Regions from separate parts of the Priestia sp. FSL P4-0332 genome, predicted to be linked through region 1. Evidence: riboswitches for the same ligand, from Rfam matches in the RefSeq annotation. Region 1 holds a riboswitch; the other holds the start of a gene.
The links. Region 1 has a riboswitch for S-adenosylmethionine ahead of MKY06_RS27080 (hypothetical protein). Riboswitches for the same ligand answer to the same signal wherever they lie in the genome.

Region 1 (3,740 bases):
CGGAACCATTCATTACTCCAGCAGGTTATACTTTCGTTATATGGGGGATTATTATAGTTGGATCAGTGTTGTATGGATTTTTACAGATACTTCCTTCTAGCTATAAAGAAAGTCTATATGATGAAATATCAATCTTTAGTATTCTTACTTTTATTGGATTTGATCTATGACTAATATGTGCGAAAGAGCAACTATTAGCTCTTACAGTTTTAATTTTTATTTTTATGGGTACCTTTCTTTTTATTATTTATTGCAAAATTATAGATAATCCCCAAAAAAGAATTTAAAAAAAGAATTGTATACGGTGCATTTTCTCTCTATTTTGGATGGACTACTGTAGCTGTATTTGCAAATATAGCTGCTGCCTTAAGTTTTTATGGACTTCATGTTTATAATTTAACAGGTGTATTATGGCAATTTTTTTATCCTTATATTAGCGACTATTACGTCATATAAAATGTTTAAAGGTTTTCATTATCCTGTGCTTTATTTTTTGACAATCCTTTGGGCCTTTGTAGGTATATTTGTTAACACATTAGGATTAACAAGTGAAATGCTACTTCTCAATATTGTTGTTATACTAGCAACTATTTTTCTTTTAATTACATTTATTATAGGAAAACTAGGAGGTGAATAGTTCAGGCTATACAAATTCATCAAATAAATGGAATTTGTTTTTTCGACGAACTATTCTAATCTAAGCAATTGAAGGTAAAAAATAGCTTCATCCCTTAACCGAGGTAAATTTTCATCTGTTTTCTTACTTTAAATGATAGCAGCTTCAACTAAATCACTCAAATTGATCTTTTCTCATTAAAAAAACCACCTCTTCTTAGAAAAGAGGTAGTTTTTTATAGTTTATTTATTCACCAGTTACATAATAGTCTCTTACTATATAGATTTTCACTTAATTGTTATATCCAATTTGCTTTATAGTCTCTAATATACGTTTTTATACTTATAGGCTGCTTATGTGTAAGTTTTTCAAAATCTTGAGTAATTCCTTTGGCTAAGCCGAGCTTAGTTGGAAAGTGAATACCAATTACTACATTAATGAACGCTTCATTCTCTCCTATCTGAAGCATAAACTCTTTGAACTCTTTCACAGAAGGGTTTTCGTAATGAATGTTAGTTTCTAATACCTCTGTCATGATAGTAGCTACTTCATAAAAGTCAACCGCTTGATCTCCGGTGATTACGTACTTTTGATTATGATGCTTTTGACTATCTCGTATGGTAATGTAAACAACTTCTGCAATATCTCTTGTATCTACAAAACTTGTCTTTCCTTTTCCTGCGGGTATAAAAATTCGGTTCCTTTCTTTTATCTCTTTTCCAAGAAAGTCATTTAAATTTTGCATAAAATATCCTGCACGGATAAAAGTATAAGGAACGTTCAGCTTTTTAAGCATCTTTTCATTTTTAAAATGATGGATAAAGGGTAAAAACTGCACATCTTTTACAGATAAATAAACAATATGATCGACGCCATTCTCTTTTGCTTGATGTAAAAATAATTCAAACTCAATTTGATCACCAGGAGGGTACATGAGAAAGATCTTATTAATATTTTTTAAGGCAGATTCAAATGTAGTGGGATCTGAAAAATCAAGAGCTATAAACTCATACTCATTTCCATATTTTTGTTTAGCCTTTTCTACATTCCTTACTGCGCAACTTATACGCATTCCTTTTCCTTTTAATTTTCGGGCTACTTCAAAGCCTACTTTTCCATTAAATCCGGTAACAAGTGTATTCATTTTATTCCTCCGTTATGAATGCTTTTCATTGTTCTATAAATGAGACGATCCTTAACCACTCCTTTTAGTTTAAGCTACTTCTCAGGTTTAAATGTAACTGACATAACAAAATCATTTCAGTTAATCCATCCTTTATTCCTTTACTTTTCTGTTAAATATGGTAAAATTATCTTTAATTTTATACTACTTATCGAGAGAGGTGGAGGGACTGGCCCTATGAAACCCAGCAACCTTCAAACATTTGTTTGAAAAGGTGCTAATTCCTGCAAAGTTAGTTGCTTTGCAAGATAAGAAACATATTGCAGAATATGTAACCTCTCTATTTTATAAATAGAGAGGTTTTTTGTATGGAAAATACTTTAACTTTAATGTACAGGAGAATAGAGATGCAGACTAAATTAGCGCTAGAAACGTATAAGCAACCTGCAGAATTAGTATCATTTGAAATCACCTCATTCATTTTTAATTTTTACAATCATATCTGGAATCAACATAAGCTAGATCAAATTCCTTCGTATTACGCTGGGGAAGGTGTTCTATATAATAATAAAGAGTTTACAACAAATGATCAGATAAAAGCTGAAATTATCAAAACGTTGTTCCATATGGGAGATAACTCGATACTAATAGACAGCGTAACTTGCAATAAGAGAGGGAGATCAAATGATTGGGATGTAACAGCTAATTGGAGTACAACATTATTAAGTGAAGGGGATAAGACTATACTCGGTACAACACACTTTCAAATTTGTAATGCTAAGATCGTAAGAGAAACCATAACATTTACTAAGGGATTCCTTATGGGTTCTTCTCTCTAAAAATTTCATTATCATTTGATAGAATCTTATCGTATTAATAATCCCTCAATAGACGTGACTTTTTGGAGATAAATAAGTTGAGCTTGAACTATGTAACAGTTGCTGAGTGGGTTAAAAAGGGAACTGATTAAAAATATGCGATACTTTTGCTTTTTACTACAGGGATTTTCGACACTGTATAGAAGTTTAGTTCTAAGGTTTGATCAATTGAAGACGTTAGAAATTTTCTCGTGCAAAATCAAAAAAAGCCTCTAGCTAAATAAAAGAGGCTTTTTTAAACAAATTTTCTTCCTACCCATTTTTCTGTAGTCTCCCTGCAAATAACATAGCAAATGCTAGGAAAAATCTTGTTATAGAGAAGATCATAACTACGGAATTGAGCTCCCCATCGAATCTGTTAACTAAAGGCTAATTAAATAAACTCTATGTGTAAATGGTTCTTAGTTCTATTTGGATAATAATCATTTCGAGAATAAGAATACCAGTATGAATATCCCCTCCTTTCCTCCCGTAAACAATTCCTCCATCTTGATCTGATATACTTAGAAAGTAGTTACTATTTATTAGCAAAGTTCTACATAATCCCTCTACTTACAAAGTGTTGAGTGGTAAGCTAAAAATTTAGTGTATCTAAAAGGAAGTGGAAGATACCGAGCCTTCTTATAATCCATCTTTATAATAAAAATTTTTTATAAAAATAATTAGTTAAGAAAAATGTAAGATTTTCGTTAGAGTTTTGTAAGTTATCCTAGGTATCTTATTGGTAGAAACCAAATAAGGAGGAGATTCTAATGAAAAAATATGTAGCAAGTATTGCAGGAGTAGCTGTACTTTCATGTGCAGGTTTTTTAGGTTTAGGACATGGGGGTCAGGTTTTACAAAAACTTGGTGATGGAAATACTGTAGCACATGCGGCAAGCAATCAAAGTGATTCAAAAGAAATGGAGAAAACACAAGCTCCAGCAAAACCAAAGGGCGGCCTTTCTACACATGTTCTTGATGAGGCAAAGGGTAAACCGGCACCTAATATAAAAGTAAAAGTATACCGTGTGAACGAAGATGGAAAAATGAACTATCTACACACGGCAAAAACGAATAACGAAGGTCGAGTTGATCTATTGCTCTCTCCAAAAGAAATGACAAAAGGAACATATGAAATTCA
Region 2 (3,740 bases), on a different contig from region 1:
CTTCTATTAATGACGATAACAGGCATAATAGGATTTTTAGTCCTCTATACCATGGCGCCGTGGCTCGCTGAACTAGTCATTAACGGAAAAGATTCATCAGGAAATAGTCAAAAAGACGTGGTGTATGTCATCCGAATGGTGAGCTTTGCTTTAATTATTATCCCGCCTATGAGTCTATTACGAGGCTATTTTCAAGGTAATCAATCCATGGGACCGTCCGCGCTGAGTACAATTATTGAGCAAATTGTGCGTGTGTTGTTTATTTTAGTAGGAGCATACGCTGTCATTCATCTTTTTCATGGTACTATGACAAAAGCTGTTGGAATTGGTACGTTTGGAGCGTTTATTGGAGGCGTAGGGGGAATAGGGATTCTCGGTGCCGTTTATGCAAAACGCAAGCGGTTAATTATAAAAGAAGTGAACAGCGGAAAGAATAATAAATCCGTTTCATTCTCTTTAATGTTCAAAGAGCTTGTGACGTACGCCGTTCCGTTTGTATTAGTTGGTTTAGCTATTCCAATCTATCAAAATATTGATACGTTTACGATTAACATGCTCTTTCAATCAATAGGATATGGACAAGCTAAGGCTGAAACGATTAACTCTGTCATTGGATTAGCACAAATTTTAGTGATGGTGCCGGTATCGTTAGCAACTGCCTTCAGCATGTCGCTGATTCCCGGTATTACGTCTTCTTTTGTGCAAGGGAATTTACGAGAAGTGAAGGGGAAAATTACAAAAACACTGCAGCTGCTGTTGTTTTTTACTCTTCCTGCTGCGGTGGGGCTTTGTTTATTGGGTAAGCCGGTATATATGATGATCTTTGGAGCGAAAAACAGTCCTGAAATCGGTGGAGTTGTTTTACAATGGTATGCGCCTGCTGCGATTCTCTTTGCTCTTTTTACCGTAACAGCCGCGATTCTTCAAGGAATTAATCAGCAAAAGAAATTAATTTTGGGCTTGGGCTTAGGAATTGTTGTGAAGATAGTATTAAACGTACTGTTGGTTTCAAGCTTAAAAGAAATTGGACCTGTTGTCGCGACGTACGGAGGATATGGTGTATCGGTTATCTATAACTTTTATTTAATTGAAAAATCCATTTCTTACCGAGTTCAATCACTGGGAAAAGCCGCGTTGACGCCTGTTTTATTAGTAAGTGTGATGTCAGCCGCTGTGCTTATTGGCAATTATGCTTCTCACTATTTTCTAGAAAATAAGCTGTCTGCATCTTCACTTGCGATTAGCACATCTTGTATTTCAATTGCTTTAGGTGCTGCTGTGTATCTAGGACTAGGCGTAAAAACAAGTTTAGGGCAATCTGTTGTATTAAATAGAAGAAAAAGAATGTAAAGGAGAGAAGGAAGTGTCAAAACGATTTGTACTAACCGTAGCCGCTGGAGGATGTATCATAATTTTCGGCGCGCTGCTGCTACTAAACTGGGAAAAGGTGTTTGGAGACTACCGTCCCATTCAAACAACAAAAGCTGTCTTTAAATTAGAAGTGGGAAGTCAAGATGTAGCAAAGACTATGGATTCAGATAATGTTCTTTACTATATGGTGAAAAAAGGACATCTAGATGAATATATTCAACTGATGAATGAAAAGGGATACGTGTTAAAAGAGAAAGATATCGATCATAACCGACTTGTTTTTAACGATGGACAAGAGGATGAGCAAATTTACTACAAGCGCTTTGCTAGGAAGTATACGATGATTGATGGAGAAGGGTAAAGGCCTTCACTTGTATTTTAGTAGCCTAAAACCGTATAATCCTATCTGTTTTTAAAGTTTTTTTACATAGAAAAGAAAAATAATATTGACAATTGTTAAAAAACTATTAATATTGACTATATTACATAAAACAAATAGCTATTGTTTTCCTTATCAAGAGAGGTGGAGGGACTGGCCCTGTGAAACCCGGCAACCGCTGTCTATGACAGAATGGTGCCAAATCCTTAAGAACAGTATGTTCTTGAAGATGAGGAAGAGACGTTTGGTTAACGAGCTCTTCCTTTATATAAAGGAAGAGCTTTTTTATATTATGGGGGGAGTAAGTCAAATGAAGAGATTTCTTGTTTTAGCAGTTGCGCTTGTACTACTCGTAACTGGCTGTCAGTCAAAAAGCACAAAAAGCAGTGGAAGCGAAGAGAAAGGAAAGAAGCGAATAGCTCTTGTTTTACCTGAAAAGATTGGAGTTAACCCGTTTTTTCAACAAATGGATGATGGAGCAAAACGCGCTGGGAAGAAGTATAACATTGATGTAAAAACAATTGAGTCTACGGATCAAGCAGCCATTGAAAGTAACTTGCGTGCTGCCGTAGCAGAAAACTATGACTTGATTATTACATCTTCTTTTGAATCCGAAGATGCGTTGAAAAAAGTAGCTCAAGAAAACCCGCAGCGTCAATTTGCGATTATTGATACAGTGGTCGATTTACCAAATGTAAGAAGCGTTGTATTCCGTGAACAAGAAGCTTCATATTTATTAGGAGCAGCGGCAGGATTGGTTACAAAAACGAATAAAGTAGGAATGGTTGCAGCTGATGATATTCCATTATTAAAAAAATGGACCGTAAGTTTTAAAGAAGGATTACAATCAACAAATCCAAAAGCAGACTTTCTAGTAAACTATGTTGGAAGTTTCTCCGATCCAGCTAAAGCAAAAGAACTTGCTATTTTACAGGCTTCAAAAGGAGCTGACTTTATCGCCGGAGCTTCAGCGGTAGGCGACTTGGGTGTATTTGAAGCAGCAAAAGAAAAGGGTTTTTATACGGCAGGCCAAGATATTGACCGTACGGAAGTAGATCCTGAGCATATCGTTTTATCGCAGTTGAAAGGATCTGATGCGGCTGCTTATGAAACGGTAGAAGCACTCGCAAATGACAAATTTAAATCCGGTGTAGTGACATACGGCTTAAAAGAAAAAGGTGTTGGGTTAACGTATGTGACTCAAGACAGCAAGACGCCTCTTAATGACTTTGTAGGGCAAGATGTAATTGATCAATTAAAAGAAATTAAAGATTCGATTATTGATGGAAAAACAGTGGTAAAAGATCCGTTAGCAAAGTGAGTTGAAAAGAGAAGTCGAGTAAGGCTGGCTTCTCTTTCTTATTTTTGAAAAAATCCTAATGGGGAAAGGAGCAATGAATAGAATGAGTGAGCTGCTGCAGTTAACGAATTTGACGAAGAAATACGGTTCATTTTTAGCAAATAATAACGTGTCCTTTAAACTGAAAAAAGGCGAGGTCCACGCGCTGGTTGGAGAAAATGGCGCTGGAAAAACAACGTTGATGAGGATGCTTTACGGAATGGAAAAGCCGAGTTCAGGAAATATTCAGCTACATGGGAAAACCGTCTCGTTTTCATCTCCTGCAGATGCTATCAAAAATGGAATAGGCATGGTGCATCAGCATTTTATGGTTTTTCCTCATTTTACAGTGGCTGAAAACATTGTCTTGGGGCATGAGCCAAAGAAGGGCCTCTTTTTTAATAGAAGGCAGGCGAAAGCAGATGTACAGCAATTAACCCAAACCTATCAAATTTCAGTAGATGTTCATAAGAAAGTAAAACATTGCTCAATTGGAGAACAGCAAAAAATTGAAATTTTAAAAGTGCTGTATCAAGGAGCAGAAATCATTATTTTAGACGAGCCTACCGCCGTTCTTACTCCTCATGAAGTGAAGGAACTATTAAAAACAATCCGTTTTTTAGCTTCTCAAGGTAAAAGTATCATTATTAT

Region 2: another riboswitch for S-adenosylmethionine. It lies ahead of MKY06_RS19375 (BMP family lipoprotein); the one in region 1 lies ahead of MKY06_RS27080 (hypothetical protein).

The regions. Positions count from the first base shown of each region.
Region 1 covers NZ_JBBOUA010000002.1:32,021-35,760, forward strand. Annotated here, with positions in the region: gene MKY06_RS27075 (SDR family oxidoreductase) at 915-1,760, opposite strand; SAM riboswitch class I at 1,945-2,054, shown strand; gene MKY06_RS27080 (hypothetical protein) at 2,147-2,578, shown strand; gene uraH (hydroxyisourate hydrolase) at 3,370-3,740, shown strand, end outside.
Region 2 covers NZ_JBBOUA010000001.1:3,686,592-3,690,331, reverse strand. Annotated here, with positions in the region: gene MKY06_RS19385 (putative polysaccharide biosynthesis protein) at 1-1,350, shown strand, start outside; gene MKY06_RS19380 (hypothetical protein) at 1,364-1,732, shown strand; SAM riboswitch class I at 1,880-1,986, shown strand; gene MKY06_RS19375 (BMP family lipoprotein) at 2,061-3,071, shown strand; gene MKY06_RS19370 (ABC transporter ATP-binding protein) at 3,154-3,740, shown strand, end outside.